One region of the Halomonas sp. B23F22_3 genome, then DNA from elsewhere that is predicted to be linked to it. Evidence: predicted binding sites of a transcription regulator. Region 1 holds the regulator's gene; each other region holds the start of a gene.
The links. Region 1 encodes sigma-54, which starts transcription at its own class of promoters, with help from an activator protein. Its sites were predicted from a motif close to TGGCACNNNNNTTGCTNT; they were not measured.
Positions count from the first base shown of each region.

Region 1 (10,250 bases):
CCAGAGCCGCGGGGCGATCACGCGGCGCAGCGGGTCGACGCCGATCATCTCCATGCTGGTGAGCTGCTCGGTGGCCTTCATCAGGCCGATCTCGGCGGTCAGGGCGGAGCCGGCGCGCCCGGCGAAGAGCAGCGCCGCCACCACCGGGCCCAGCTCACGCAGAAGCGACAGGGCCACCATCTGCCCCAGCGCCTGCTCGGCGCCGAAATCGACCAGGATGGTGTAGCCCTGCAGCGCCAGCACCATGCCGATGAACAGCCCCGAGACCAGCACGATGGCCAGCGACATCACGCCGACGAAGTGCATCTGGCTCACCCAGAGGCGAAGGCCCTCGCGGCTCGGCACGCCCACCGCCGACTGCCCGAGGAAGATCCCGGCCCGCCCCAGCGACTCCATCACATCGCAGCCGCGTCGTCCCAGGCGGCGAATTCGCTCGATCATTGCGGCCCCCCGGCGCCCAGGATGTCGGCGTGGAAGTCCATCGCCGGATAGTGGAACGGCACCGGACCGTCCGGCTCGCCGTGCATGAACTGGCTGACCCGCGGGTCGCGGTCCGCATCGAGGCTCGCCGGCGTGCCGTGCGCCATCACCTGGCCGTCGGAGATCACGTAGACGTAGTCGGCGATGCTCAGGGTCTCCTTGATGTCGTGGGAGACCACTACCGCCGTCAGCCCCAGCGCATCGTTCAGGCGCTTGATCAGCTGTACGAGCACGCCCATGGAGATGGGATCCTGCCCGGCGAAGGGCTCGTCGTAGAGGATCAACTCCGGGTCCAGGGCGATCGCGCGGGCCAGCGCCACGCGCCTCGCCATGCCGCCGGAGAGTTCCGACGGCATCAGCCCGCGGGCGCCGCGCAACCCCACCGCCTGCAGCTTCATCAGCACAAGATCACGGATCATCGTCTCGGGGAGATCGGTATGCACCCGCAGCGGAAAAGCCACGTTCTCATAGACATCCAGGTCCGAGAACAGTGCCCCGCTCTGGAAGAGCATGCCCATCCGCCGGCGCAGGCCGAACAGGTCCCGGCGCGACAGCGCATGGACGTCCTGACCGGCGATGCGCACACGACCGGCATCGGGCGTGAGCTGGCCGCCGATCATCTTGAGCAGGGTGGTCTTGCCGGTGCCGCTGGGGCCCATGATGGCGGTGATCCGCCCTCGCGGGATGGTCAGATCGACGCCACGGAAGATCTCCTTCTCGCCACGGGAGAAGTGCAGGCTCTCCACTTCCACGAAGGGGGAGTCCGTCATTGCATCAGCTTCCTTCGCAAAATCAGCATCCTTCGCAAAATTGTCGAACATCGTATCCTAACCGTGACCCGGCGCGCCAGCGCCCCGAGGGGCCCCTTGCACCGCCGGTGCCTGCCATGTTCAATGTGCGCCCTTCATTCCCCGCTCCGGATCTCGCCATGCTGGTTCCCCTGCTGATCGTGTCGCTCGGTTTCATCGGCCTGCTGTGGAGTGCCGACCGCTTCGTCGGGGCCGCCGCCGCCACCGCCTGGCAAGCCGGCATGAGCACCCTGCTGGTGGGCATGACCATCGTCTCGCTGGGCACCTCGGCGCCGGAGATCGTGGTCTCGGTGATGGCCTCCCTGGACGGCGCGCCGGATCTCGCCATCGGCAACGCACTGGGCTCCAACATCGCCAACATCGCCCTGGTACTGGGCGTGACCGCCCTGGTGGTGCCGATCCCGGTGCGCTTCTCCATCGTGCGTCGCGAACTGCCGCTGCTGCTCGGCGCCACGGGCCTGGCCGGCTATGCGCTGGCCAACGGCCACCTCGACCGCCTCGACGGCGTGCTGCTGCTGGTGCTGCTGGTGTTCAGCCTGTGGTGGCTGTTTCGCGCCGACACCCCGGACGCCGAGAGCGGTGGCGAGATACCCGGCATGCCGCTGGGCCAGGCCCTGGCCTGGCTGGTCGGCACCCTGGTGATCATGGTCGCCAGCTCCCGCGCCCTGGTGTGGGGCGCCAGCGAACTGGCCCGCGGGCTCGGCGTCAGCGAGCTCACCATCGGCCTGACCGTGGTCGCCATCGGCACCAGCCTGCCGGAGCTCGCCGCCTGCGTCGCCAGCGCGCTGAAGCGCCACCACGACCTGGCGATCGGCAACGTCATCGGCTCCAACCTCTTCAACATGCTGACCGTGCTGCCCGTGCCCGCGCTGCTGGCGCCAGGCGCCACCGATCCCGCGGCGGCCGGCCGCGACTACCCGGTGATGCTGCTGCTGACCCTGGCGCTGGGGGCGCTGCTGCTGTGGAATCGGCGCGGCCACCTGGGACGACTGCCCGGGGCCCTGCTGCTGACATGCTACCTCGCCTACCTGGCCTGGCTGGGGAGCGCCGGCTTCTCCCCCGCGGCCTGACCCCTTGAGTGAAACCTCACAACGGGCAACAATCACTGCCATGACCAATGACACCCCCTCCGTGGCCGGCACCTCCCTCCTGCGCGACAGTGCCCGCCGCACCCTGGAACTGGAACAGCAGGCCGTGGCGGCCCTGTCCGAACGCCTCGACGAGGCCTTCGACCATGCCTGCCGGCTGATCCTGGCCTGTCGCGGGCGCGTCGTCGTCACCGGCATGGGCAAGTCGGGCCACATCGCCGGCAAGATCGCCGCGACGCTGGCCAGCACCGGCACCCCGGCCTTCTTCGTGCATCCCGGCGAGGCCAGCCACGGCGACCTGGGCATGATCACCCGGGGGGATGTGGTGCTGGCGCTCTCCAACTCCGGCGAGACCGCCGAGGTCACCGCCCTGCTGCCCCTGCTCAAGCGCCTGGGCACGCCGCTGATCAGCATGACCGGCCGTCCCGGCTCGACCCTGGGACGCCATGCCGACGCCCATCTGGATGCCGGCGTCGAACGCGAGGCCTGCCCGCTGGACCTGGCGCCGACCTCCTCCACCACGGCCGCCCTCGCCCTGGGCGATGCCCTCGCCGTGGCACTGCTCGAGTCCCGCGGCTTCACCGCCGAGGACTTCGCGCTGTCTCACCCCGGTGGCAGCCTCGGCAAGCGCCTGCTGCTCAAGGTCGCCGACCTGATGCACCAGGGCAATCGGCTGCCCGCGGTGCCGCTGGGCAGCCCCCTGCGCGATGCGCTGCTGGAGATCACTCGCCAGGGACTGGGTTTCACCTGCGTGGTGGGTGAGGACGGCCGCCTGGCCGGGGTCTACACCGACGGCGACCTGCGCCGCACCCTCGATCAGCACAGCGACCTCTCGGGGCTCACCGTCGACGACGTCATGACCCGTCCCGGCAAACGCATCGCCCCCGACACCCTGGCCGCCGAAGCGGTCCGCCTGATGGAGGACGGGCGCATCTCGGCGCTGGCCGTGGTCGACGCCGACGGTCGCCCGATCGGCGCCCTGCACATGCACGACCTGCTCTCGAGCGGCGTCATCTGATTCCTTGCGACCATCCGCTATCGCCCGACCCTCGACCGGAGACACCATGAGCCTCGATTCCCCCCTGCTCGACAGCCAGCTCGTCGACCGCCTGCGGCGCGTGCGCCTGCTGGCCCTCGACGTGGACGGCGTACTCACCGACGGACGCCTCTATTTCCAGGCCGATGGCGTCGAGATCAAGGCCTTTCACACCCTCGACGGCCACGGCATCAAGCTCCTTCAGCGCGCCGGCATCGTGGTGGCCCTGATCACCGGGCGCGACTCGCCGATGGTCAGCCGTCGTGCCGCCGCGCTGGGCATCCGGCACGTCTTCCAGGGGGCCGAGAAGAAGCTGACCGTGCTGCGCGAGCTGTGCGCCCGCCTGGAGCTGGAGCTCGATCAGGTCGCCTACTGCGGTGACGACATGCCCGACGTGGCCGCCATCCGGCGCGCCGGGGTCGGCATCAGCGTGCCCGGCGCGCCGAGCTATATCCGCAAGCATGCCGACTGGGTCACCGAGGCCGTGGGCGGCCATGGCGCGGTGCGCGAGATCTGCGACACCCTGCTGCAGGCGCAGGGGCACTGGGACGCCGTGCTCGACACCTACCTGCACGGCACGACCTGATCCATGAGCCTGCCGCGCCCCGGCTTTCGCACCGGACTGTTGCTGCTGCTGCTCGCCCTGGGCGGCGGACTGGCCCTGCTCGACCTGCAGGAGGCGCCGCTGCCCGGCCCGGTGCCGGGGAACGCGTCGGGCGAGCCCGACTACTACCTGGAGAACGCCCGCCTGACGCGCTTCGATGCGACGGGCGAGCCTCATCAGCGCCTCGACACCCCGCGCCTGACCCACACTCCCCATGACGACGTCACCCGCCTCGAGCAACCCCGGGGACGGCTCTACGACTCGTCGGGCCGGATCTGGCTGGCCAGCGGCGAGCATGGCACCCTGGGCGCGGGCGGCAACCCGCTGACCCTGACCGGCGAGGCGCGCCTGCTGGCCCCGGCCGAGCGCTGGCAGCTGGACACCGAGATCCTGCACTTCGACGCCGACAGCGGCCACGCCTGGAGCGAGACCCCGGCGCTGCTGCGCCAGCCGCCCCAGCGGATGCGCGGCGAACGCTTCGATGCCTGGATCGATGACAACCGCGCTCGACTGACCGACAATGTGCGCGGCCACCACCCGCCCGACACCCGCGAGGACCCCGAGTCATGATGCGAGCCTCCTTCGCCCCCCTGCTGACCCTCGGCGTCATCGGCCTGCTGCTCGGCAGCACCCCGACCCTGGCCCTGGAGGGTGATGCCAGCGCCCCGATCCAGGTGGAGGCCGACCGCCTCGACCTCGACGATCGCGCCGGCACCGCCGTCTACACCGGCGACGTGGAGATCCGCCAGGGCAGCATGCAGCTGACCGGCGCGCGGGTGGAGATCCGCCGCAACGATCAGGGCCAGCTTACCCTCGCCACCGCCACCGGCGAGCGCGCCTACATCGAGCAGAAGCCCGCCCCGGACGAGCCGCTGGTGCGCGGCTGGGGACGCACCGTGGTCTACCACGTCGCCGAGCGGCGCATCGAGCTGATCGACCGCGCCGAGCTTCACCAGGGCGGCGACACCTTCGACGGCGGCTACCTCGAATACTTCCTCGACCGGCGCGTCGTCCAGGCGCGCTCCGAGGCGCAAGGCGTCGAGGAGAGCCAGCGCGTGCGCATGACCCTCGAGCCCGAACAGCAGGATGGCCCGTGATGAAGACCCTGAGGGCCGAACACCTGGCCAAGAGCTACAAGCGGCGCCGGGTGGTGCAGGACATCAGCCTCTCCATCGAGCAGGGCCGGATCGTCGGCCTGCTCGGACCCAACGGGGCCGGCAAGACCACCTCCTTCTACATGATCGTCGGCCTGGTGCGCGCCGACGCCGGCGCGGTGCATATCGACGAGCTCGACCTGTCCAGGGCCGCCATGCACGAGCGCGCCCGGGCCGGCATCGGCTACCTGCCCCAGGAGGCCTCGATCTTTCGCAAGCTGTCGGTCGCCGACAACATCATGGCGATCCTCGAGACACGCCGCGATCTCGACCGCGCCGGCCGCGAGCGCCGGCTCGAGGAGCTGCTCGAGGACTTCCACGTGACCCACATCCGCGACAACCTCGGCATGAGCCTCTCCGGGGGCGAACGGCGGCGAGTCGAGATCGCCCGGGCGCTGGCCACCGAGCCCGCCTTCATCCTGCTCGACGAACCCTTCGCCGGGGTCGACCCGATCTCGGTGGGCGAGATCAAGGGCATCATTCGCCAGCTCAAGGCGCGCGACATCGGCGTGCTGATCACCGACCACAACGTCCGCGAGACCCTCGACATCTGCGACACCGCCTACATCGTCGGCGACGGGCGGATCATCGCCGAGGGAGATGCCGAGGCGATCCTTGCCAACCAGCGCGTCCGCGACGTCTACCTGGGCCAGGACTTCCGCCTCTGAGCGCTTCCTCGATCGCAATACACTGATATAAATATCGTTATTCGCCGGCGGCACGCCGTTTGATCCTGGCACGATTGTTGCTATTTCTTCGGTTGCACCCCCCGCGTCCAGCGGCTAGGGTGGGATCTTTCGGCACGTCGAGGGAACTCCTCTCATGGCCATGAAGGCTTCCCTGCAGCTTCGGGTCGGCACCCAGCTGACCATGACGCCCCAACTGCAGCAGGCCATCGCCCTGCTGCAGCTCTCGACCCTGGACCTGCGCCAGGAGATCCAGCAGGCGCTGGAATCCAACCCCCTGCTGGACGTCGAGGAAGAGTTCGGCGAACAGGCGGTGAGCGAGACGCCCGACGACGACTGGGCCAGCGAGATTCCCGACGAGCTCGCCACCGACAGCGACTGGTCCGACACCTACCAGGACCTCGGCAGCGCCCCCGCCGGCGGCGAGGCGCCCGACTTCGAACGCCAGGCCGCGGGCCAGAGCCTCCAGGGTCATCTGGCCTGGCAGCTGGCGATGACCGACCTGGACGAGCGCCAGATGCGCATCGCCGAGAGCCTGATCGACGCCGTCAACGGCGACGGCTACCTCACCCAGCCCCTGGACGAGATCCGCGACGGCCTCAAGGCCCAGGGCCTTACGGGGCTCAGGAGCCGGGAGGTCGAGCAGGTGCTGCTGCGCCTCCAGCAGTTCGAGCCCACCGGCGTCTTCGCCCGCGACCTGCGCGAGTGCCTGATGCTGCAGCTCGCCACGCTGCCCGACGACACCCCGCTGCTGCCCCAGGCCCGCCGGTTGGTCCGCCAGTTCCTCGAGGCGCTGGCCGGCGACGATCGCCGCCTGCTCAAACGCCGCCTGGGCCTCGACGACGAGGCCCTCGACACGGCCATCGGCCTGGTACGCTCGCTGGACCCGCGCCCCGGCAGCGCCTTCGGCGAGGGCGACAGGGACTACGTGATTCCCGACCTCGTGGCCCGTCATACCCGCGAGGGCTGGCAGGTGGAGCTCAACCCCGAGGCCATGCCGCGCCTGCGCATCCAGCCGGACTACGCCGCCCTGATTCGGCGCGCCGACAAGAGCGCGGACAACCAGTTCCTCAAGGACCACCTGCAGGAGGCGCGCTGGCTGATGAAGAGCCTCTCCAGCCGCAACGACACCCTGCTGCGGGTGGGTCGCGAGATCATGGTGCGCCAGCTCGACTTCCTGGAGCGCGGCGAGGAGGCCATGAAGCCGCTGATCCTGGCGGATATCGCCCAGGTCGTGGAGATGCACGAGTCGACCATCTCGCGGGTCACCACCCAGAAGTTCATCCACACTCCGCGCGGCATGTTCGAGCTCAAGTACTTCTTCTCGAGCCAGGTGGGCGGCAGCGGCGATAGTGACGCCCACTCCAGCACCGCGATCCGTGCGCGAATCCGCAAGTTGATCCAGGACGAACCGCCCCGCAAGCCCCTCTCGGACAGCCGGCTGGTTGCCCTGCTCGACGAGGCCGGCATCAGCGTGGCGCGACGCACGGTCGCGAAATATCGCGAGGGGATGGGCATCCCCTCCTCCAGCGAGCGCAAGCGCCTGCGTTGAACGCCGCGAATGGCGTCTCGACGCGCCCGAATCCCGGCCGTCGACGCACGCGCAAGCGATTGAATTGACGCCTTTCGACGAGAGTCTTGTCGCCCCCGACCGAGGGGGTATGCAGGACGCTAAAAAGGGTTACAATCGACTCACACCCCGTAAGAGCAAGGAGCGTGTCATGCAAGTCAACATCACCGGCCATCATGTGGAACTGACCGACGCACTGCGTGACTATGTGCAGGAAAAACTGACCCGCGTCGAGCGTCATTACGACAACATCACCAACGTGCAGGTCACCCTCTCCGTGGAGAAGGAGCGCCAGCAGGCGGCCTGCACCCTGCATGCCTCCGGGGCCGACCTCCATGCCGAAGCCATGGAGAATGACATGTACGCCGCCATCGATGCCCTCGCCGACAAGCTCGACCGTCAGCTGGTCAAGCACAAGGAAAAGGCCCAGGCCCGCGCCCAGGGCGCCGGCGCGCGCTGACTCCGTCATGACACTGGACGCCATCCTGCCCCCCGAGCGCACCCTCTTCGATGTGCCCGGGGGAAGCAAGAAGCGGGTGCTGGAGTTCTTCAGCACCTTCATCGCTCAGAACACGCCCAGCCTCGACAGCCAGGAGGTATTCAGCCGACTGATCGGCCGTGAGCGACTGGGCAGCACCGGCATCGGCCACGGGGTGGCCATTCCGCATGCCCGAAACCCCCACTGCAAGGCGCCCATCGCCGGCTTTCTCAAGCTGGCCGAGCCGGTGGATTTCGATGCCATCGACGGCGAACCGGTGGACTTGGTCTTCGTGCTGCTGGTCCCCGAGGAAGCCGACGAGGCACACCTCGCCCTGCTGGGCCAGGTCGCTGGCATCATGAACGATGCCGACACCCGCGGCCGATTGCGCCACAGCGCGAGCCAGCGCGAGCTTCATGAGTATCTCATGGAGGCGATACGACAACAGGCCCCGAGCGGCCGCCAGGGCGGCTGATCCCTCTCGGGGCGCCGCCCGCCCCCTTTCTCGACCAGGAGACCCGCATGCAGCTCGTGATCATCAGTGGCCGGTCGGGTTCCGGCAAATCGATCGCGCTGCAGGCGCTGGAAGACCTGGGCTACTACGCCATCGACAACCTGCCGGCCATGCTGCTCGGGCCGCTGGTGGACGAGCTCCAGCAGGGGCGCAGCGTGCGCTCCTCGGTCGCCGTCAGCATCGATGCCCGCAACCTGCCCGACGCCCTGGCGCGCTTCCCGGAACTCCTCGACGACCTGCACACCCGCGACCTCGAGTGCCAGGTGGTCTACCTGACCACCGATGCGCGGATCCTGCTGGAGCGCTACTCCCACACCCGCCGCCGCCACCCGCTTACCCGCGATAGCGACATGACCCTGGCCGAGGCCATCGATACCGAGGAGCAGGCGCTCTCGGAGATTCGCGACCTCGCCGACCTGGTGATCGACACCACCCGGCTCTCGGTGCACGAGCTGCGCGGGCGCATCACCGATCAGGTGGCGGGCCATCGCGCCGAGCAGATGACCCTGACCGTGGAGTCCTTCGGCTTCAAGCGCGGCGTGCCGCTGGATGCCGACATCGTCTTCGACGCCCGCTGCCTGCCCAACCCCTACTGGGACCCGGCCCTGCGCGACGCCACGGGGCGTGATGCCAGCATCATCGCCTTCCTCGACGGCTACCCGGTCGTCGCCGAGATGCACGACGACATCCTCGCCTGGGTCGAGCGCTGGCTGCCGCGCTATCGCACCAGCCAGCGCAGCTACCTGACCGTGGCCGTCGGCTGCACGGGGGGCCAGCACCGCTCGGTCTACCTGGCCGAACGCCTGGCCGCCTACCTGGCCGAGCGACACGCCGGCATCAGGCTGCGCCATCGCGAGCTGGGCGTGCAGGTCGCCCTCCCCGATGCGCCGGCATCGATGGATACCGACGCACCCCAGGAAGGAGCCTGAGGCGTGCCGAGTCGCAAGCTGACCCTCACAAACCGACGCGGCCTGCATGCCCGCGCCGCCACCAAGCTCGTGCAGTGCTGCCAGCCCTTCGATGCGCGGGTCACCGTGCACCGAGGCAGCCAGCAGGCCGATGCCGGCAACATCATGTCGCTGCTGATCCTCGCCGCGCCCTGCGGCACCGAACTCGAGGTGCACACCCAAGGCGAGGAGGCCGACGCGGCCCTCGAGGCCATCTCCGCGCTCTTCGAGGCCCGCTTCCATGAAGACGCCTGAGCGAAGGCCGCCACGGGCATTGCTCGTCACCCTGCCACCCAGCGGCACTATTCACCCTGTTGAGCCCCATGATGGAACTGATCCAGAGCGGCAAGTACTCACTTGTCCACTATGATCCTGAGCGTGACCACTTCATCAAGACCTTTCACCCCAAGGCCGTCGATCGTCTGCGCTATGCGCTGCGCATTCGCCCCTACCCGGGCCACAATTTCGCCCTGATCGCCAAGCGGCTGGAGGCGCTCGGTATCGCCACGCCGACCATCGTCGAGGCGGACCGATATCGGCTGGTGACGGAGAACATCCACGGGGTACCGCTCAAGCAGCTAATCCTGACGTCGACGGATCTGCAGGAGCAATACCTCGAGGCCCTGATAGCCTACTATCGCCACGACATTCACTGTCGCGGCCTGCACACCGGCAACTTTCTCGTCAGGGAAGAAAAGCTCTTCGCCATCGATCTGGACGCCTACAAGGCTCCTAGTCTGTTCAAGTACTCCAAACGGGAGTACCTCGACTGCCTTAAACGCTCCCTAAAGGGCCAGGAGGCATTCCTTTTCATCCGCCTGCTAGAGCGGCTTGGCCTGGACGAGAACTACCAAGCGCTGGGCTGAACGCTTCCATGCCCCGTC
Region 1 covers NZ_JBIEKG010000005.1:291,131-301,380, forward strand. Annotated here, with positions in the region: gene mlaE (lipid asymmetry maintenance ABC transporter permease subunit MlaE) at 1-441, opposite strand, end outside; gene ACGTNG_RS13400 (ABC transporter ATP-binding protein) at 438-1,250, opposite strand; gene ACGTNG_RS13405 (calcium/sodium antiporter) at 1,409-2,359, shown strand; gene ACGTNG_RS13410 (KpsF/GutQ family sugar-phosphate isomerase) at 2,400-3,395, shown strand; gene ACGTNG_RS13415 (KdsC family phosphatase) at 3,442-3,999, shown strand; gene lptC (LPS export ABC transporter periplasmic protein LptC) at 4,003-4,587, shown strand; gene lptA (lipopolysaccharide transport periplasmic protein LptA) at 4,587-5,114, shown strand; gene lptB (LPS export ABC transporter ATP-binding protein) at 5,114-5,839, shown strand; gene ACGTNG_RS13435 (RNA polymerase factor sigma-54) at 5,994-7,409, shown strand; gene hpf (ribosome hibernation-promoting factor, HPF/YfiA family) at 7,579-7,887, shown strand; gene ACGTNG_RS13445 (PTS sugar transporter subunit IIA) at 7,895-8,380, shown strand; gene rapZ (RNase adapter RapZ) at 8,428-9,348, shown strand; gene ACGTNG_RS13455 (HPr family phosphocarrier protein) at 9,352-9,621, shown strand; gene ACGTNG_RS13460 (BUD32 family EKC/KEOPS complex subunit) at 9,690-10,232, shown strand.

Region 2 (10,250 bases), on a different contig from region 1:
CAGCAGAAACGTGGATATGACTGCGGAGACTGTCTTGGAGAATGTGTTGGAGCGTGCCGTGGTCCAGGTGCGTGTCATGACGTGCCTCGCTGTGCCCACGGCCATCGCGCCGTTCCGGGCGGTGTCTGTGCCATCAACCATCCGCCATCGGTGCCGCCCCCAGCCGTGAGCTCATGCACCCTGGGTGGCCCGCGCTCAATCCAGCTCCTGCCCCCCCCCACCGCCGTCGGTGATCTCCCGGGCCACCCGCTCGGCGGCCTCGGCGTGCAGGTCGGTGACCAGCACCGCGGCGCCGGCCTGGGCGAAGGTCCCGGCGATGGCGCGGCCGATTCCCGTGCCGGCGCCGGTCACCAGGGCGACCTGATCGTCCAGGCGAAAACTCTGCGGATCAAACATCGGCATGACTCCTGTCGGGGCGCGAGTCATCCACAGATTAGCAGGGTTGACGGACGTTCCCTCCGGTGCGGAGTGGCGCCGCGGGCCGGCCGTTTTTCCCCGGGTTGGTTCAGGTCGCGGCGGGGCCGATCAGGTGCTTGACATCGAGGTAGGCCGAGAGCCCCCAGGGGCCCAGCTCGCGGCCGATGCCGCTGCTCCCGAAGCCGCCCCAGCTGGCCTCCGGCATCACCAGCTGCTCGCTGTTGAACCAGATGCTGCCGGCGCGCAGGGCGCGCCCCACCCGCTTGGCACGCTCGACGTCGCCCGAGATGACGGTGGCGGCGAGGCCGAAGGCGGAGTCGTTGGCCAGCGCGATGGCCTCGGCCTCGCTCTCGACGCTACGGGCGCAGAGCACCGGGCCGAAGATCTCCTCGCGCCACAGGCGGCTGTCGGTGGGCACGTCGCGGTACAGCGTCGGGGCGACGAACTCGCCCTGGCGCGGTAGCTCCCGATGGCGGCCGTCGCGCACGGCGGTGAGGCCCTCCTCGGCGGCGATGGCCAGGTAGCGCTCCACGGCCTGGCGCTGGCGGGCGCTGGTCATGGGGCCCATGTCGGTGCCCTCGTCCAGCGGATCGCCCAGGCGGATGGCATCGATGCGCGTGGCGAGCGCCGCGTAGAGCGCCTCGGCCAGCGACGCATGGACGATCAGCCGCGAGGTGGCCGAGCAGATCTGCCCGGAGTTGAAGTAGATGCCGGCCATCACCCAGTCGGCGGCCGCCTCGACGTCGGCGTCGTCGAGCACCAGGATCGGCGACTTGCCGCCCAGTTCCAGCGACACCCCTCGGGCGCCCTCGGCGGCGGCGCGCATGACCTTCTCGCCCACCGCGTTGCTGCCGGTGAAGGAGAGCTTGTCGACGCCGGGGTGGGCAGTGAGCGGCGCACCGATGCCCTCGCCGTCGCCATGCACCAGGTTGAGCACGCCGGCGGGCAGGCCGATCTCGAGGGCGATCTCCGCCACCGCCTGCTCAGGCAGCGGCGTTACCTCGGAGGGCTTGAAGACGACCGTGCAGCCGGCGGCGAGCGCCGGGGCGATCTTCCAGGCGCTGGTCACCAGCGGGAAGTTCCAGGGGGTGATCAGGCCCACCACGCCGGCGGGATCCTCGTAGGTGAGGGCCTCGACGCCCTCCATGCCGTGCTCGACGAGCCGCCCCTGGCGCGCCTCGAGGGCCCGGGCCTGCTCGGCGTAGTAGCGGTAGCAGGCGATGGCATCGTCCAGGTCGATGGCGGTCTCGGCCAGCGCCTTGCCGTTGTTGCTCGCCGAGAGGCGCATCAGCGCCTCGCGCCGCGCACTCAGCGCCTCGGAGAAGGCCGCGAGGAAGTCGGCTCGGCGCTCGCCGCCGAGTTCCTGCCAGGCGGGCTGGGCGCGGCGGGCGGCGGTCACCGCGGCGTCGACGTCGGCCGCATCGCCGGCGGTGAGCTCGGCGATCGGCGCCTGGCGGTAGGGATCGGTCACCGTCAGGCGGCGCGTGGCCGGGCTCTCGACCCAGTGGTTGTCGATGAACTGCTTGGTCAGTCGTTGCACGCGAGGCTCCAGAAGAGGGTGGGCAAGGGGCTAGCGCCCGTGGGCGCGCAGCCAGTCGTCGATCAGGGTGGCGAGGCGGCGCCCCGAGAAGCTCGGGAAGTGGCCGCCGTGAACGGTGCGCACCGGCAGGTTCCTGAGCCGCCGCAGGCTGGCGGCATAGTCGTCCAGGTCGCTGTGGTAGGCGTCCTCGATCAGCTCGCCGTCGTAGATGACATCCCCCGAGATCAGGGTGGCCGTCGCGGCTTCCCAGAGCGCGATGCCGCCCGGGGAGTGCCCGGGGGTGTGAATCACCTCGAAGCGCCGGTCGCCAAGATCGAGCGTATCGCCGTCCTCGAGCCGGGCGATCGTCGCCGGCGCGGGAATGCGGTAGCCCGAGTGGGCGTAGGGCGCCGGCGGCAGGGCATCGAACATGGCGTCGTTCAGGAAGCTGTCGGCCAGGGTGCGACGGTGGTCCGGCGCCGCCAGGATATCGGCCTCGGCGGCATGCACGTGGCAGCAGCCGAACTCGTGGGCGGCGCCGATATGGTCGAAGTGGGTGTGGCTCGCCACGGCGACGATGTCCCGCTCGGCGAGCCGGGCGACCTGCTGGCGCAGCGGCACGGCACCGAGGCCGAAGTCCACCACCAGGTCGCGATCGCGACCGCGGACATGCCAGATGTTGCAGCGATAGAACGGCTTGATCGCGGGCTCGTCGATCAGCGTGATCCGATCCGCCATGGGAGTGGTGCGATACCAGCTCGTGGCCTCGCCCCGCGGCAGGGAAAAGCGGCTCATGGCGTGATCTCCGGTAAGGGACGCAGGTCCTTCAGGTAATCCTGATGGGCTCGGCTCTCGGCGATACGACCGCGGTCGAGATCGACCACCAGGCTGCCCGCGCCGGCACCCAGCTGGCCCAGGATCTCGCCATCCGGGCCGGCGACCAGGCTGTTGCCGCAGTAGTGGAGCTCGGCCTCGGCCCCGGCCCGGTTGATGCAGGCGACGAAGCACTGGTTGTCCAGCGCGCGGGCGCGGATCTGCAGGACCTGGCGCTCGGCGTTGGGCACCATGTTGGCGGTGGGCGAGAGGATGACCTCGGCGCCGCCCCGGGCGAGGGCCCGTGCCATCTCGGGGAACTCGTTGTCGTAGCAGATCATCAGCCCCAGTCGACCGAGGCGGGTGTCCACCACGCAGGCGTCGTCGCCCGCGGCGAAGTGGTCATGTTCGCGGTCCCACAGCTGGCGCTTGTGGTAGGTGGCGAGGCGCTCACCCTGGTCGTCGATCAGCACGGCGGCGTTGGTCAGCCGCCCGTCGGCTTGGCGCTGGGCCAGGCCGACGAGCAGGAAGAGCCCATGTTGGGCGGCCAGCTCGGCGAGCCGCCGGACGATCGGGCCGCCCTCCGGCTCGGCGAATTCCTCCAGTCGTGCGAAGACGTTGTAGCCGCTCAGGGCGAGCTCGGGCAGGGCCAGCAGGTCGGCACCGGCCGCCGACGCCTGCCGGCAGAGGGCCTCGAGGGCGACCAGGTTGGCGGGCACGTCGCCCCACCGGGGAGCGGTCTGGGCCAGCATCAGTCTCATCGGCGTTACTCTCCTGTGGCCTGCGAGGCGGTCGCACGCGGGCGGGTCATCAGCACGGCGCCGAGCCAATAGAGGCCGCCGGTGATCAGGAACACCGGCAGCGAGGCGCCGAAGGCCAAGGGGGAGACCAGCGACCAGTAGGCGGCGAGGCCGGCACCGATCAGGTAGGCACCGATGGCCACCGGCGCGGTGGGGCGGCCCAGCTGATGGCGCGCCTTGAGCAGTTCCGGGCCGTAGCCGTCGCGGCCGACCAGGTAGTAGTCGGTGATCATCACCGAGAAGGCCGGGATGAACAGGGCGCCGATCAGCAGCAGGAAGTTCTGGAACTGGTCGAGGATGCCGGGGATCAGGGCGCCGAACACGGTGACGATACCGATCACCAGGGCCGGCTTCCAGAACGACATGCCGGGCGACACGTTCATGCAGGAGAGGGTGGCACTGTAGACGGCCATGACGTTGGTGGTCATCACCGAGAAGAAGATGACCAGTGCCGCCGGCAGGCCGAAGCCGAAGCCGGTCAGCAGCCGGGTCGGGTCGTAGGTCTGCTCCATGCCGTTCAGCACCGAGAGGCCGGAGACGGCGGCGCCGAGGCCCATGGCAATCATCGCGGCCAGCACATACCCGAGGTAGGTGCCCCAGACGGCGATGGCGCCGCTCTTGCAGTTGCGGTTGTAGTCCGCCGAGGAGGAGATCCACGAGAAGGCGGTGGCAATCACGATGTCGAAGGCGATGCCCAGGGTGATGCCGTTGCGCGCCTCGACCGGCATGTCCAGCAGTGCCGAGACATCGTAGTGGAGGTTCAGCTGGTAGAGCACCACCGCGGCCAGGCCGACCATAGCCATCGCCGCCCAGCGCTCGACCCGCTCGATGCCCAGGTGGCCGCGCAGCACGACCAGCACCACCACGCTCTCGCAGAGGATGGTCATCAGCGGCAGGTTGGAATAGCCGGTGGTCGCCTGGATGGCGTAGTCAAGGCTCATGCCGGCGAGCAGGGCCTGGATCCAGCTCCAGGCGATCAGCACGCCCATGTTGACCAGCGAGATCAGCCGGCTGCCCAGCGGCCCGTAGGCGCGCCGGGTCATCGCCATCGAGGGCAGGCCGGTGCGCTGCCCCATCAGTCCGACCAGCAGCAGCGGGATGGCGCCGATCAGCGAGCCGATCAGCACGCTCCCCATGGCGGTCGCGAAGGGCAGGTCGGGCACCAGCAGCATGCCCGTGAGGATGGTGGTCACCACCACGTTGGCGCCGAGCCACAGCGCGACCGTGCCGAAGGCGCCGAGGCTCTTGTGCTGGTGGTCGTCGAGGGTGTCCTGGCCGAGCAGTCGGTCGAGGAAAGCCATGGTCATATCCTTGTGTTGTTGATTGTTTTTGTGGAGCGAACCGCCGGCAGGACCTCAGCGCATACTGGCCTGCCAGGCGTCCGCGTCGATCTCGATCAGCAGGGGGCCATCGGTGGGGCGAGTGGCCAGGGCATGCGCCAGCTCGCCGGGCGCGCCGATGCGGGTGGCCAGGCAGCCGAAGCCCTGGGCCACGGTCAGGAAGTCCGGCGCCTTCAGGTCGACACCCAGGCGAGTGACGCCGGCGTCGTCCATGAAGCGGCGGATCTCCTCGTAGCCCCGGTTGTGCCAGAGCAGGATCACCACCGGCAGCCGCTCTTCCACCGCGCAGGCCAGTTCGCTGAGGGTGAACATGATGCCGCCGTCGCCGACCATCGCGACCACCGGCAGGTCGGGCCGGGCGAGGCTGGCGCCCAGGGCCGCCGGCAGGCCGTAGCCGAGGGTGCCGTAGCCGGTGGAGGCGTTGAAGAAGCGCCGCGGGGCCGGCTGGGCGACCAGGTGATTGGCGGCATAGGTGGTGGCACAGGAGTCGCCGACCAGGATCGCCTCGGGCAGGGCCTCACGCAGGGTCGAAAACAGCGGCACATAGGCGGCGAAGGCCGAATCCCGTGCCAGGTCCAGGGCGGCGAGGGTCGCGCGGGTGCGCTCGGCGCCGCCGCGGCTGAGACGCTGCCCGCCGAAGCGCGCCGCCAGGGCCTCGAGGGCCTGGCAGGCGTCGGCCACCAGGGCCAGGTCGGCGGCCTGATTGCGAGCCAGCTGCTGGGGGTCGACGTCCACCCGTATCAGCCGGCCGTCCAGGTGGAAGCCGTCGTCGAACACCACGTCGTAGTCGGTCTCGCCGAGCTCGGTGCCGATGGCCAGCACCACGTCGGCCTCCCGGGCCAGCGCCCGCACCGCGGGCAGCGAGGCGTTGGCGCCCAGGTCCAGAGGGTGGTCGCGGCCGAGCAGGCCCTTGGCGTTGATGGTGGTGACGGTGGGCGCGTCCAGTGCCTCGACCAGGCTGCGGGCGGCCTCGGGGGCCGCGACGCAGCCGCCGCCCAGCAGCACCAGCGGACGCTCGGCGCCGCCGAGCCACTCGCCGGCCCGGTCCAGCGCCGCCGGGTCGGGGGCGGCCTTGGCCAGAGCTGCGCGCTGCCAGTGCCGCGGCGTGCGTACCGGGGCATCGAACAGGTCGATGGGGATCTCGATATGCACCGGTCCCGGGCGGGCCCCCTCGAACACCGCGAAGGCACGGGCCAGGGTCTCCGGCAGCGCGTCAGGGTCGAGCAACGTATGGCTGAAGCGAGCGACCCCGGCGATCAGCTGCTGCTGGCTCGGCAGCTCATGCAGCCGGCCCTGGCCGCGCCCCAGGGTGTCGCGGCGGCTGACGCTGGAGATCACCAGCATCGGCACCGAGTCGGCCAGCGCCTGACCCATGGCGGTGGCGATGTTGGTCATGCCGGGCCCGGTGATGATGAAGCACACCCCGGGCTTGCCGGTGGCCCGGGCATAGCCGTCGGCCATGAAGCCGGCGCCCTGTTCGTGGCGCGGCGTGACGTGGCGGATGCCGCTCGCCTCGCCGCCCGCCAGGCCGCGGTAGAGCTCCACGGTATGCACCCCGGGAATGCCGAACACGGTGTCGGTGGCGTAGGTGTCGCGCAGCAGGCGGATCAGCAGCTCGGCGCAGGTCATCGGCGTCTCTCCATAAAGCGTCATCGCGATTCCCTCAGCCCACCAGCCAGTGGGCCATGAGCACGATGATCGGCAGGGTGATCGCGGTGCGCAGCAGGAAGATGGCCACCAGCTCCCAGAGCTTGAGCGGGATCTTGGATTTCATCAGCAGGGCACCGATCTCGGACATGTAGATCAGCTGGGTCAGCGACAGGCAGGCGATCACGAAGCGCGTCAGCTCGCTTTCGATGTCGCTCGCCAGCACCGCCGGCAGGAACATGTCGGCGAAGCCGACCAGGGTCGCCGGCGCCGCGGCTGCGGCCTCGGGGATCTGCATCCACTCGAGCACCGGCACCATGGGGTAGGAGAGCCAGGTGAACAGCGGCGTGAACTCGGCCAGCACCAGGGCCACGGTGCCGATGGCGATCACCAGCGGCAGCAGGCCGAAGAAGATGTCGGCGACGTTGAAGAGCGCCAGCTTGGCCAGCTTGGCCGGCCCCGGGGCCTTCTCGGCGCGGGCCACGGCGACGCCCAGGCTGTAGCGCAGCAGGTTCTGGTTGCCGGTGTTCTCTTCCTGGATCTGGCAGCCGACCGGTTCGTAGTAGCTGTTCGGCTTGCGCGATAGCGGCGGCAGCCTCGGCACGATGACGGCGGCGACGAGGCCGGCGACCACCACGGTGAGGTAGAAGGGCACGAACAGGTGGTTGATGCCGATGAAGCTGGTGACCAGCAGCGCGAAGGCGATGGAGACGATCGAGAAGTTGGTGGCGATCGCCGAGGCCTCGCGGCGGTTGTAGAAGCCCTGCTCGTACTGCTGGGTGGTGATCAGCACGCCGACGGTACCGGAACCCATCCAGGAGGCCGTGGCGTCGATGGCGCTGCGCCCCGGCAGACCGAAGATGATGCGAAAGGGCGTGCGCACCAGGCTGCCGATGAACTCCATGAAGCCGAAGTCGACCAGGAAGGGCAGCAGGATGGCGGCGAAGAAGAAGAAGGTCAGCAGCACCGGCGCCAGGTCATTGAGCATCACGCCGCCGGTGAAGGAGGCGGTGATGAAGGCCGGGCCGACCTGGAAATAGGTCATCAGCGCGAACAGTGCGCCGAGGGCGCGCATGATCACCCACAGGGGAGCCACGTCGAACAGCTCATGCAGCATGCCCGCGCGGGCCCACGTCGGCCTGGCCAGCTTGACGATGCCGGTCAGCAGGACCGACAGGCAGAGCACCAGGGTGGCGATGGCGGGCAGCGCCTCGCCGAGCAGGGTCTTGAGGCCATCGGCCATCAGGCCCATGCCGATGTTGATGGTGTCGCCGGTGGAGAAGGGCACCAGGAACAGCAGCACGCCCAGGATGGACGGCACGAGGAACTTGATTAGGCCGTGGGTACTGAGCGGCGCGCCCTCGGTGTTGATGTTGTCGGCGGATCGAAGATGGGAGGACATGGGGGTCTCACTGTTGGTGTTGTAGTCGTGGTCGGTGAAGAGCGCCCGTGACCGGGCGCTTGCGGCGTCGGCCCGTCAGTCGCGGCGCCGCACGCCGGGCAGCACGCAGAGCATCTCGTAGAGCAGGGTGGCGCCCATCAGGGCGGTATTGCCGCTGGTGTCGTAGGGCGGCGCGACCTCGACCAGGTCGCCGCCGACCACGTTGAGGCCCCAGGCGCCGCGGACGATCTCCAGGCCCTGCTGGGCGGTGAGACCGCCCATCTCGACGGTGCCGGTGCCGGGCGCCACCGAGGGGTCCAGGCCGTCGATGTCGAAGGAGATGTAGACCGGGGCGTCGCCCATCTGCTCGCGCACCTCGGCCATCAGCGGGGCCAGCGAGGTGTACCAGCACTGCTCGGCGGTGACCACGCGGAAGCCCTGGTCGCGACACCAGTCGAAGTCGTCGGCGGCGTAGCCGGTGCCGCGCAGGCCGATCTGCACCACCCGGTTGCTGTCCAGCAGCCCTTCCTCCTGGGCGCGCCGGAACGGACAGCCGTGGGCGACCTCCTCGCCGAACATCTGCTCGTTGACGTCGGCGTGGGCATCGATATGGATCAGCCCGACCGGGCCGTGCTTCTTGGCGATGGCGCGCAGGATCGGCCAGGTCAGGGTGTGATCGCCGCCGAGGGTCAGCGGCACGCAGTCCTCCGCCAGCACCCTGTCGTAGAACTCGCTGATGATGTCGAGGTTCTTGGGCAGGTTGAAGGTGTTGATCGGCACGTCGCCGATATCCGCGACCTGCAGGCTGTCGAAGGGGGCGGCGCGGGTCGCCATGTTGTAGGGGCGCAGCATGCGCGACTCGTCGCGGATCTGGCGCGGCCCGAGGCGAGTGCCGGGGCGGTTCGAGGTGCCGATGTCCATGGGCACGCCGATGAAGGCGGCGTCCAGGCCGGCGGCACTGGTCTGGGTCGGCAGGCGCATCATGGTGGCGGGGCCGCCGAAACGCGGCATCTCGTTGCCGCCCAAGGGTTGGTTGAAATCGCTCACGAAAGGCTCCGTCTCGGATGGGGGTGTCTGGTATGCCGAAGCAGGAAACGTGCCAAGTTATAACGCGTTGATATGGCGTATATTGCCGAGTCGTTGATGCAGGAGTGAATCATGATGGCCCGGGTGATGATACACTTCTGCATCAATGATCCATTTGTGTATCGAGGGGCCGCATGGGCGACATCGACAGCGATATCCTGCGCACCATCATCGACACGGCGCACGATCACTTCTTCGTGGTCGACGCCGGCGGGCATGTGCGGGATGTCAGTCCCGCGGCGGCGGCGGTCTATGGCATGTCCCGGGAGGACCTGTGCCGAACCACCGTCCAGGCCCTCGAGGCCCAGGGCGTGCTCAGGCCCTCGGTCAGCCTCGAGGTCATCCGCACCGGCAAGCCGGCGCAGCTGATGCAGGTGACGGGGACCGGGCGGCGAGTCATCGCCCAGGCGCATCCGGTCTTCCGCGAGGGCCGGCTGGCCGCCGTGGTCAGCCGCTCCATGGACCTGACCGACCTGCAGCTGCTGCAGGAGGAGTACGCCTTGCTGCAGCGGCGCTTCAGCGATCATCTGCGGCGCAGTGGCATCGCCGACGAGCCCGGCTTCGAGGCCGAGCTGGGCGACCTGGAGGTGCGCAGCGAGGTGATGCGTGAGGTGGCCCTGCTGCTCAAGCGGGTGGCGCCGACCGATGCCACCGTGCTGATGCTCGGCGAGTCCGGCGTCGGCAAGACCGCCTTCGCCCGGCAGCTGCATCGTTGGGGGGCTCGTCATGCCGGTTCCTTCATCGAGGTCAATTGCGGGGCGATTCCCGAGAGCCTGTTCGAGTCCGAAATGTTCGGTTACCGGCACGGCGCCTTCAGCGGCGCCGCGCCGGGCGGCAAGGCGGGGCTGATCGAGCAGGCCGAGGGCGGCACGCTGTTTCTCGACGAGATCGGTGAGCTGCCCCTGGCGGTGCAGGCCAAGCTGCTCAAGGTCATCCAGGACAGCAGTGTCACGCGGCTGGGCGATACGCGCCCACGGCGCGTCGACTTCCGCCTGGTGGTGGCGACCAACCAGGACCTGGCGCGTCGCGTAGAGGCCGGGGAGTTTCGCCTGGACCTCTACTATCGCGTCAATGTCATCCCGGTGACCCTGCCGCCGCTGCGCGAACGCCGCGAGGATATCCCGGGGCTGGTCGAGCGCCAGCTGAGGCGCCTCAATGGCCGCTATGGCCGCGACAAGATCATGGCGCGGGACCTCTGGCAGCAGCTGATGGGCCGGGACTGGCCCGGCAACGTGCGCGAACTGGAG
Region 2 covers NZ_JBIEKG010000008.1:103,873-114,122, forward strand. Annotated here, with positions in the region: gene ACGTNG_RS17710 (serine hydrolase domain-containing protein) at 1-78, opposite strand, end outside; gene ACGTNG_RS17715 (SDR family NAD(P)-dependent oxidoreductase) at 196-396, opposite strand; gene ACGTNG_RS17720 (aldehyde dehydrogenase family protein) at 506-1,957, opposite strand; gene ACGTNG_RS17725 (MBL fold metallo-hydrolase) at 1,988-2,731, opposite strand; gene ACGTNG_RS17730 (carbon-nitrogen hydrolase family protein) at 2,728-3,510, opposite strand; gene ACGTNG_RS17735 (purine-cytosine permease family protein) at 3,516-4,850, opposite strand; gene ACGTNG_RS17740 (5-guanidino-2-oxopentanoate decarboxylase) at 4,905-6,542, opposite strand; gene ACGTNG_RS17745 (YjiH family protein) at 6,553-7,938, opposite strand; gene speB (agmatinase) at 8,014-8,964, opposite strand; gene ACGTNG_RS17755 (sigma-54 interaction domain-containing protein) at 9,138-10,250, shown strand, end outside.
Region 2: speB (agmatinase) is a predicted target of sigma-54. The motif match lies at 9,002-9,019, and genes of this name have one in related genera.

Region 3 (10,250 bases), on a different contig from region 1:
CGCCCTGGGTCGCCAGCTTGCGGTAGAGCGACTTGGCGATATCGAGGCTCATGCGGTTGAGCCCGCCCGTGGCGTCCTCGGCGGAGACCGGCTGGTGCTTGTGGTCGTAGGCGTCGGCCAGGTCGACCTGGCAGAGCCGCTTGGTGGAGTAGTTGCGGTGCACCTCGGAGAGCACGCCGATCTCCAGCCCCCAGTCGGCGGGGATGCGGATGCCGTCGAGCACCTCGGTGCGCATGGCGAACTCGCCGGAGAGCGCGTAGCGGAAGCTGTCCAGGTACTCGAGATAGGGCAAGGGGCCGTGGATCGTCTTGAGCGCCCTCAGCAGCGGGGTGACCATCAGCCGCGAGACCCGGCCGTTGAGCCGCCCCTCGGCGATGCGCGGGTAGTAGCCCTTGCAGAACTCGTAGTTGAAGCGCGGGTGGACCACCGGATAGAAGAGCCTCGCCAGAAGCCCCCGGTCGTAGGTGAGGATGTCGCAGTCGTGCAGGGCCACCACCCGCCCGCGGTTCGAGGCCTGCACATAGCCCCCGCAGTACCAGACGTTACGCCCCTTGCCGGGCTGCTGGGGGGCCAGGCCCTGGGCCTCGAGTTCGGCGTCCAGCGCCTGGAGCCGCGGGCCGTCGTGCCAGAGGATGCGGTGGTGCTGGGGGAGCCGGGCGAAGAACTCCCTGGCGCGCAGGAACTGCTCCCGATCGGCACGATCCAGGCCGATCACCACCTCCGCGAGGTAGGGCACCCGGGCGATCTCCTCGACGATGTGGTCGAGCGCCGGCCCCTCCAGCTCGGAGAACAGCGACGGCAGGATCAGGCTCATCGGGCGCCGGGCGGAGAAGTCGCACAGCTCCGCTTCCAGGGCCGCCAGCGGCCGACGGGTCAGGTTGTGGAAATCGGTGATGATGCCGTTCTGGTGGAAGTCGCTCATGCCGTCACCCCGTCGTCGAACGACCCGGGCTCGGCCGGCGGCTCGCCCTCCTCCGCCGAGCCCACTCGACGCTCGTCTCGCCCCCACCAGTGCTCCATCCCCTCGGCCCAGCCGGCGGGGCCGGTGGTCACGCTGCGATAGAGCGACGCCTGGGTCGGCGCGACCGTCAAGTCGTGACAGCCACGGATCACCACCGCCTGGTCGACCCCCTCGAGCATGGCGATGTCATTGGGGCCGTCGCCCAGCGCCAGGGTCCGGGGCCGGCTGCCACGCAGCGACGCGAAGCGCTCGGTCAGCCAGGCGACGGCGCTGCCCTTGTCGCAGTCGCCGGTGACGTGCCAGAAGCGCCCACCCCGCACCAGGCGCAGGCCGTCGCCCTCGAGGCCCTTGCGGAAGGCCGCGAGGCGCTCATCCCCCTCCTCCCAGACCAGCGGCTCGCTGCCCTCGCGCAGCCGCGCCAGGCGGGCCTCAGGCTCCGCCAGCCCGGTGACGGCGACCAGCTCCTCCAGTGGCATCTCGCTCATGGTGGTGAAGCCAAGCCCCAGCCGCTCCCGCCACACCGAAAGCCGCTGGCGGATGAAGCCGATATCGACCCCCAGGGTGCGGATCGCCACGCCATCGGGGCCCGGCCCCCGGTCCAGCCGGGCATGACACCAGGCGAGCGGCAGGCCGGCCAGGGCGCCGTTCTCGGCGATGAAGGGGGCGTCCTCGAGGCCGAGCTCACGGCGCAGCGGCAGGATCTCGCTGCGGGTCTTGCTGGTCACCGGGATCACCGGTACGCCCTCGGCCTTCAGCCGGGCGAGCCAGGGCCTGGCGGCCGACCAGTCGTAGGTATGGTGGTCGAGCAGCGAGCCATCCAGGTCGGTGAAGACCAGGCGCGCTCGCCGGGTGGGGTCGTATGGCGAGGCTGATGTCGAGGGCATGGCGGATCCGGCTCCGGAGTGGTGGACGCGTCATGCTCCATGCAGGGGGCGTGCCAGGGCACGGCAAAAACGTTCTGTCACCTAGGGAGCCCCCTTTAGAGCGGGACACGGCGGCGCCGATGCACCAGGAGTGAACATGAAAACGCCCCGCCAGGGTGCATCCTGGCGGGGCGTGGGGCGTCGCGGCTTGCCGGCGCCGTACAATGCTCAACTGGCGAGACAGGCGTCCAGTGCATCACGCCAGTGTGGCAGGCGCAGTGAGAAGGCCGCTTCCAGGCTGCTCGACTCCAGCCTTGAGTTCGCCGGTCGCGGCGCCTTCTGGGGAAATTCGGCACTGGTTATAGGCAAGACCTCGGGCCGCGCCGTCGCCTCGATTCGCCCAGATTCGACTGCCGCCGTGAAGATCGCCTCGGCGAAGCCGTACCAGCTGGTCTCGCCCCGAGCGCAGAGGTGATGGGTGCCACCCCGGCCCTCATCGAAGCCACCTCGGGCCCAGTCGTGCACCACCAGCGCTGTGACATCGGCGATTGTCGCCGCCCAGGTCGGTGCACCGACCTGATCGTTCACCACCTGGAGTCGATCTCGCTCTCCCGCCAGACGCAGCATGGTATTGACGAAGTTGTGTCCCCGGGCGTCATAGACCCAACTCGTGCGCAGGATCAGATGCCGGACGCCCGAGGCTTCGATCGCCTGCTCGCCTTCCCACTTGGTACGTCCATATATGGACATCGGCGCGGGCGTATCGTCTGGGCTAAAGGGCCGATCGCCGTCGCCGGCGAAGACATAGTCGGTCGAATAGTGCACCAGGACGGCACCTACCTCACGGCAGGCATCGGCCAGTTCGGCAACGGCCTCGGCATTGAGCCGCCGCGCCAATTCCGGCTCCTCTTCGGCACGATCCACTGCCGTGTAGGCCGCCGCGTTCACCACGACGGCTGGCGCTCGCTCGCGCACCACCTCAGCCACCCGTCCCGGCTCGGCGAGATCGCAGTCAGTACGCGAAAGCGCCATGCCCGGTCCGAGCGGCTGCAGGCTGCGCGTCAACTGGCGCCCAACCTGGCCATTGGCGCCCAGTACCAGCCAGTTCACACTCATTCGAACACCTCGGCATCCTTCAAGGCGTCACCGGCCCGATCCTTCTCGGAGAGCGCCGGCTCGGCCACCTCGGGCCATTCGATGGCGATATCAGGATCGTCGAAGCGGATGCAGCGCTCCGAGGCCGGATGATAGTAGTCGGTGGTCTTGTAGAGGAAGTCGGCGCTTTCGGAAAGCACCAGGAAGCCATGGCCAAAACCTTCCGGCACCCACAGCTGTCGCTGGTTATCGCCGGAGAGCTCCACCCCGGCCCACTGGCCGAAGCGCGGGGAGTGGCGACGCAGGTCCACCGCGACATCGAAGACTCGGCCCTGGGTCACCCGCACCAGCTTGCCCTGGGGCTGCTCCAGCTGATAATGGATGCCCCGCAGCACGCCTTGACGGGAACGAGAGTGGTTGTCCTGGACGAAGTCACGCTGCAGACCGGTCGCATCCTCGAAGGCGCGCTGGTTGAAGCTTTCCATGAAGAAACCCCGTGCATCGCCGAAGACCTTGGGTTCCAGGATGAGCACTTCCGGCAGTGCCGTGGGAGTAACCTTCATGCCTTGACCTCCCCGCGTGTCACCAGGCGCTGCAGGTACTGGCCATAGCCGCTCTTGGCCAGCGGCGCGGCCAGGGCGAGCAGTCCTTCGTCGTCGAGCCAGCCGTTTCGCCAGGCGATCTCCTCGGGACAACAGACCTTGAGCCCCTGGCGGTGCTCGATGGTGGCGATGAAGTTGGATGCCTCCATCAGCGACTCATGGGTGCCGGTATCCAGCCAGGCGAAGCCTCGGCCCATCATCTCGACCCCAAGGTCACCACGCTCAAGGTACAGCCGATTGATGTCGGTGATCTCAAGCTCCCCGCGCGCCGATGGAGTGAGTTCCTTAGCCATCTGCACCACGTCGGCATCATAGAAATAAAGGCCGGTCACGGCGAAGTTGGAGCGAGGCCGGGTCGGCTTCTCTTCCAGGGAGGTCGCTCGCCCTGCTTCATCGAAGGCCACCACCCCGTAACGCTCGGGGTCATGCACGTGATAGGCGAAGACACTGGCCCCGCTATCGCGCGACATGGCGCTGTCGAGCAGGGGCTGCAGATCGTGGCCATGGAAGATATTGTCACCCAGAATGAGGGCGCTCGGAGCACCATCCAGGAACTCCTCGCCGATGGTGAAGGCCTGTGCCAGCCCGTCCGGCGAGGGCTGTACCGCGTATTCCAGGCGGATCCCCCACTGACTACCATCGCCCAGCAGCTGCTGGAAGCGGGGGGTATCCTGCGGGGTGGAAATGATCAGGATCTCGCGCAACCCGGCCAGCATCAGAGTCGCCAGCGGATAGTAGATCATCGGCTTATCGTGCACCGGCAGCATTTGCTTGGACATGGCCAACGTCACTGGGTGCAGCCGAGTGCCTGAGCCCCCGGCGAGGATAATGCCCTTGCGTGCTTTACTCATATTCTCTCCTTGTCTAGGCGGTGGCCGTCAGGCGTCCCCGTAGTGGCGGGCAGTCCATTCCCGATAGGCCCCGCTGGTCACTCCCTCGACCCAATCGTCGTTATCGAGATACCACTGCACCGTCTTTCGCAGACCGCTCTCGAAGGTCTCGACCGGGCGCCAGCCCAATTCCTGCTCGATCTTGCCGGCATCGATGGCATAGCGCAGATCGTGGCCCGGCCGGTCCTGTACATAAGTGATCAGGTCACGGTAACGGGCCACTGACTCCGGCCGCTCGTATGTCAACTCTTCGAGCAGGTCACAGATCGTCTCGACCACGGCCAGATTGGTGCACTCGTTATGCCCGCCGATATTATAGGTCTCACCGACCCGCCCGGCCTCCAGCACCCGCACCAGGGCCCGGGCATGATCCTCCACATACAGCCAGTCGCGCACCTGCTGGCCATCTCCGTAGACGGGCAGCGGCTTACCAGCACGCGCATTGAGAATCATTAGCGGAATCAACTTCTCGGGGAAGTGGTAAGGCCCGTAGTTGTTCGAGCAGTTAGTGACCAACACCGGAAGGCCGAAGGTGCGGTGCCAGGCTCGCACCAGATGATCGGAGCCCGCCTTGGTAGCGGAATACGGCGAACTCGGCGCATAGGGCGTGCTCTCGGTGAACAGACCCTCCGGCCCCTCCAGGTCGCCGTAGACCTCATCGGTAGAGACGTGATGGAAACGAAACGACTTCCGACAGGACTCGTCTGCCCCCTCCCAATAAGCACGGGCCGCCTCCAGCAGCACCCCGGTGCCGACCAGATTGGTCGCCAGAAAGTCAGCCGGACCATGTATGGATCGATCGACGTGGGACTCAGCTGCGAGGTGCATCACTGCATCCGGGCGGTGAGTGGCGAACACTCGCGCCATGGCCTCGGCGTTGCAAATGTCCTCATGCTCGAAGGCATAGCGAGCATCGCCGCTGACCTCGCCTAGCGAGGCCAGATTACCGGCATAGGTCAGGGCGTCCACGTTAACCACCGAATGATCGGTGTCTCGCAGCAGGTGGCGAATCACCGCCGAGCCGATGAAGCCGGCGCCACCGGTTATCAATATTTTCATTGCCGTGTCCGTTGAAAAAACGGGTTTAGTCTAAGGGTTAGCCCACATTGGGAAAAGCTCCGTTGCTCATCATCGAGCCTGCCCCCACCTCCAGGGAAGGCAAAGTCACCTTATGGCTCACGAAGACGATTTGCAGCTGATGCACCACGTGGCGACTCTTTCTGCAAGGACGGTACCCAGAACGTCCTCTGAGCGCTAATAAGACAATAGCGATAAAGCGGCATGCGAAGGAAAAAGGTTAGCCCGTCGTAGAGACCTTCATCGGCCGACATCCTCCCACAAGCTTCGTAGTCGCCTTAACCAAGCTTGTGCACCACCATGTGCCGCCCGCCAGCTGGAGCGACATCCGGATTGGTTATCAGCTATCGACGCTGGTCATGCCCTCTAGAGGGAAAATGCTGTTTTTTCATTGAGCTAGCCCCCAAGCGACGCATCGCCTGATGGAAGAACTCCTGCACCGCGGCCTCGACGTTTATATCTCAGGGCCTGGGCTGTACACTCTCCCGGCTGTGTCGGCAGCATGCGATGCCAATTTCTGTCACCATACGGTCAGCTTACCTACCATGCTCAAGCTCTTTTCCCGATACGCATCGGTCGGAGTGATCAATACCTTGCTGCACTGGTCGATTTTCGCTCTCGCCTACCACTGGCTGGATAGTCAATCGCTCAGCAACCTGATCGCCTTCTGCGTTGCGGTGACGTTTTCCTTCTTTACCAACGCTCGCTGGACCTTTCGCTCGGAAGCCACCGCCAGGCGCTACGCTGCGTTCGTCGCCTTCATGGGCCTGCTGAGTTGGCTCGTCGGCAAGCTGGCAGAGAATATGGCCCTTCCCCCCCTACTGATGCTCGTCGGCTTCTCGGCAATGAGCCTGATGCTGGGCTTCGTCTATTCCCGTTACTGCGTATTCAGGAGTGAACCGTGAACCTTTCACTCGTCGTACCGGTCTTCAACGAAGAAGACACGATCGAACAGTTCTACAGAACCGTCCGTGAACATCCAGGGCTTGACGAACACGCGATAGAGATCTTGTTTGTCAACGACGGCAGCCACGACCGAACAGCCGACATCATCGCCGCACTGGCCAAGTCAGACCCGATGGTTACCAACATCGACTTCTCGCGCAACTTTGGCAAGGAACCAGCCTTGTTCGCCGGGCTGGAACATTCCCAGGGCGACGCCGTGATTCCGATCGACGTCGACTTGCAGGATCCGATCGAGGTGATTCCCCGGCTGATCGAGAAATGGCAGGAAGGCTTTGACGTGGTACTGGCCAAGCGTGCCGACCGAGGAAGCGACGGCTACCTCAAGCGACGCAGCGCCGAATGGTTCTATAGGCTCAACAATTGGATCAGCGAAACGGCCATCGAGGAAAATGTCGGTGACTTTCGTCTGATGTCGCGTCGCGTGGTAGATGCCATCGTTCGCATGCCGGAGCGCCAGCTGTTCATGAAGGGCATTCTCAGCTGGGTCGGTTTCAACACCGCCGTGATTGAGTACACCCGCGTCGAGCGCTCGGCCGGAAAGAGCAAGTTCAACGGCTGGAAATTGTGGAACCTCGCGCTCGAGGGCATCACGTCTTTCTCCACCGTACCGCTGAGGATCTGGACCTATATCGGATTCGGCGTAGCGGCTTTTTCCTTCCTCTATGCCGCCTGGCTGATCATCGACAAGCTCGTCTGGGGCAATGCCGTTCCCGGCTACCCTTCCCTGATGACGGCGATTCTCTTTCTGGGAGGCGTCCAGCTCATGGGCATCGGCGTATTGGGCGAATACATCGGACGCATCTACATGGAGAGCAAGCAGCGTCCGCGGTACATCATCAAGCCACCGACCAGCACGCGACAATCTACAGTCAAGCCCTCGAAAGCTGACGACGATGCCTGAAGAACGCTGAATGTCGACGTAAATATATGCCTGGGTGACCCTCGTGGCATGGTGCCTCCTCTTAATAGTGGGAGCCTGACACTGAGCGGGGGAACGCCTTAAGAGGCGTTCCAGAAGCAAGCAGGCATAAGCCTGCCATAAATACATCCGGTATATACAAAGCATGGGGCCTGAGTCATATACCATCGAAGAAAAGGTGAACGTTATGCACACAGAAAATAATACTTCGGAATGCTCACCCAGCCCAAGATTCTTACCCTCCCACAGTGAGATTGCGAACAGGAAACAATACGGCCCTTATCATCAGTGTCAGGAAAAAGGCTCAAAGACATCCTAGTCGCACCCAGTTCGTCAGTCACTCATCTCAACTCCATCTGCTGATGCATGACACCAATAGCCAAGAGTCTGGGGTACTTTGTCACCGGGGTCATGGGTGCGATATGAAAAACGAAACGTCGATTATGTATCGGTAGCGTCTGCCTCACTGCCATCGCAACTCAAGCGACGGAGGCAGCGCGTAATACTTTTTCATCCATGTCTCGATCAGCGGCCGCTGATAGGGCATCGTCTCGGCGTAGCGATCATCAGGGAGCCTGGTCAGCGTCACACTTTCGGGCACCGCTTTACCGGCTCTCACCTCATGCGACAGTACAAGCAGTCGAGCCTGATTGAGACGGTGAATGGGCGCATTGCTTGCGTAGCCTTCGAACACCTCGAACGTATCCATGGCCGCAACAGGCAGAATGAGGATAATGATGGCCACGCCCGCCCGACGACGCCACAAGCTTCCTGACACGCTATACAGGGAGTACAGGACGGGCGTCAGCACCAGAGCATAGAAAATCAGCAGCGAGCGCCCGGACACTCCCGGCGCTACCAGCAGCAGGGCCAACGAGGCAAAGGCTCCCGCTAACAATGCGGCCACAACAGCCACCTCGGGAGCGCCCCAACAGCGGTGCACCAGCAACACGGCCCACACGACTCCTGCGCCCAGCAGCGCCAGAGCGGGCAGCACAATCGATAGAAGGATAGCGACAACCATGCCGGCCAGCAGCATCAGACGCCAGCCGCGACGCTCCGAATGTGCCAGGGTTTCCCAGGCCAGCAGCATCACGCAGGTCAACACCATTATCCAGAACAGCACACCACTGGATGAGCCGGCAATCAGCTCTCCTAGCCGGCCAAGATTGGCCGCGGCCTGTTCGACCAACGCCCCCTCAGGGGACGAACCGGACTGACGAGCGAAATTGCCGGGCGCGAAGATGACGAGGCCAAAGGCCATCAGAACCGGTACGAATCGCAGCGCCAGCCGACTCAGCGGCAATGGATCGCCGTCAAGCCGACGGATTAGCGCGAAGCTCATCATCATGCCCAGTACCGCGACGGCCATCTGCTCCTGGAAGAGCGCCGCCAGTGCCAGCATGACAACAGCCCGCCATGATAGCGAGGCATCGCAGCGCAGCCACCAGGCGCCAAGCAGCAGAGGAACCACCCCCCACATGTAAGCAATCGACGCAGAGAACCAATAAAGCCCCCCCACCGTGATGAAATCGGGCCAGGCCAGAAAAACCACCACGCCCACGGCCACCAATGGATGACGAGATCGCCCGGAGACCAACCGTACAGATAGCGCCAGCCAAGCCAACAGCATGGCTACCTGTGTCAACCGCACGGCATCCAGTCCCAGCTTGAACAGGTTGATCTGCACGAAGAACGCAAGAAAACGCGGCGACCAGTGCAGATATTCGTCGTAGAGAAAGCTGAGCAGTTGCCACTGACTGAAATGCTGACCGACAAAACCCGTCTGATCGGTCACATAGCTCAATACCGCATAGCCCCAGTCATCGTGATACGGAAAGACCTGCCAATGTTGCAGGCACAGGCCTATCCCGAAGACCAGCAGTAACAAACTACCGATGCCACGCCCCCACCATTCATTCTGCATGTCGTGTTTCCTGTATCACTAATCTACGAGCCGGCCACTTCAGCCCCTCTCCCTGCCGATCCGCTGCCCGGCACCGGCGGGCAACCGCACTAAATTGATACGAAACGCCGCTAGGCCGGTACAGCATGAGGGACTGGACGAAAACGCCCGCACCGGGCCAATGGGCACGGCACGGGCAAAGGCCAGGCGAACCCCACCGGTCAGTGCGTTACCTGGAGCAATTCCTGCTGGAGGACCCCAGCATAGACTTCGCGCGCGATCTGGTAAATCGCCAGTTGCTGCTGAAGTCGCTAGATAGTTTGATCGGTAATGCTCAGATTGGTCACTTGGGAGCGACTAGCTCCTATAGGTCATCAAAAAGCGATAAAACAGAGAGATATCGCGAGAGCCAGGGTGTCATCCAACGCCTGGCGATCGGGAGGGCTTAAGAGCCTTTCCCTCTTTCGATCAGATAACCTTCACGAAGGAACGCAGCCACCAAGACTCACCCTAAGCAGCGGACAGATAGACTGCCGCGCTTTAACACTCACTCCACGCACACATACGCCCGCAAGTGGTCCGCCGAGTAGCGGGCCGCTTTGAACCACGGGTCATTATGCCTCAGCGTCGACCATGACTCCCACCGCTCAGCGGCTATCCAGCAGAGGGGAGCAGGGTATCGAAGAGCGGCTACCAGAGCCCCTCGTCCGCGGCGGTCATCATGCGTCCCTCCTGAAGGCCATATTGCAGATAGTGGACGAGAGGATTGATATCCGCCGCGGCCACATCGGGATTACGGGACAGGTAATCGCTCATATCGGCCCAGGCGGAGGCGTCACGCTGCTCGTTGCCCCCAAAGGCCAGGAAATGCTGATAGGCGGAGTCGAACTCTCCCCGCTCAACCGCCTGATCGACATCGGTATTATGCTCGCGATACCACGCTTCATCGAACAGCACGTTGGGATCGCGTC
Region 3 covers NZ_JBIEKG010000001.1:202,368-212,617, forward strand. Annotated here, with positions in the region: gene ACGTNG_RS00930 (glycosyltransferase family protein) at 1-922, opposite strand, end outside; gene ACGTNG_RS00935 (HAD-IIB family hydrolase) at 919-1,845, opposite strand; gene rfbD (dTDP-4-dehydrorhamnose reductase) at 2,053-2,940, opposite strand; gene rfbC (dTDP-4-dehydrorhamnose 3,5-epimerase) at 2,937-3,482, opposite strand; gene rfbA (glucose-1-phosphate thymidylyltransferase RfbA) at 3,479-4,372, opposite strand; gene rfbB (dTDP-glucose 4,6-dehydratase) at 4,400-5,470, opposite strand; gene ACGTNG_RS00960 (GtrA family protein) at 5,911-6,393, shown strand; gene ACGTNG_RS00965 (glycosyltransferase family 2 protein) at 6,390-7,355, shown strand; gene ACGTNG_RS00970 (DUF6056 family protein) at 7,837-9,300, opposite strand; gene ACGTNG_RS00975 (DUF4347 domain-containing protein) at 9,970-10,250, opposite strand, start outside.
Region 3: ACGTNG_RS00935 (HAD-IIB family hydrolase) is a predicted target of sigma-54. The motif match lies at 1,884-1,901, and genes of this name have one in related genera.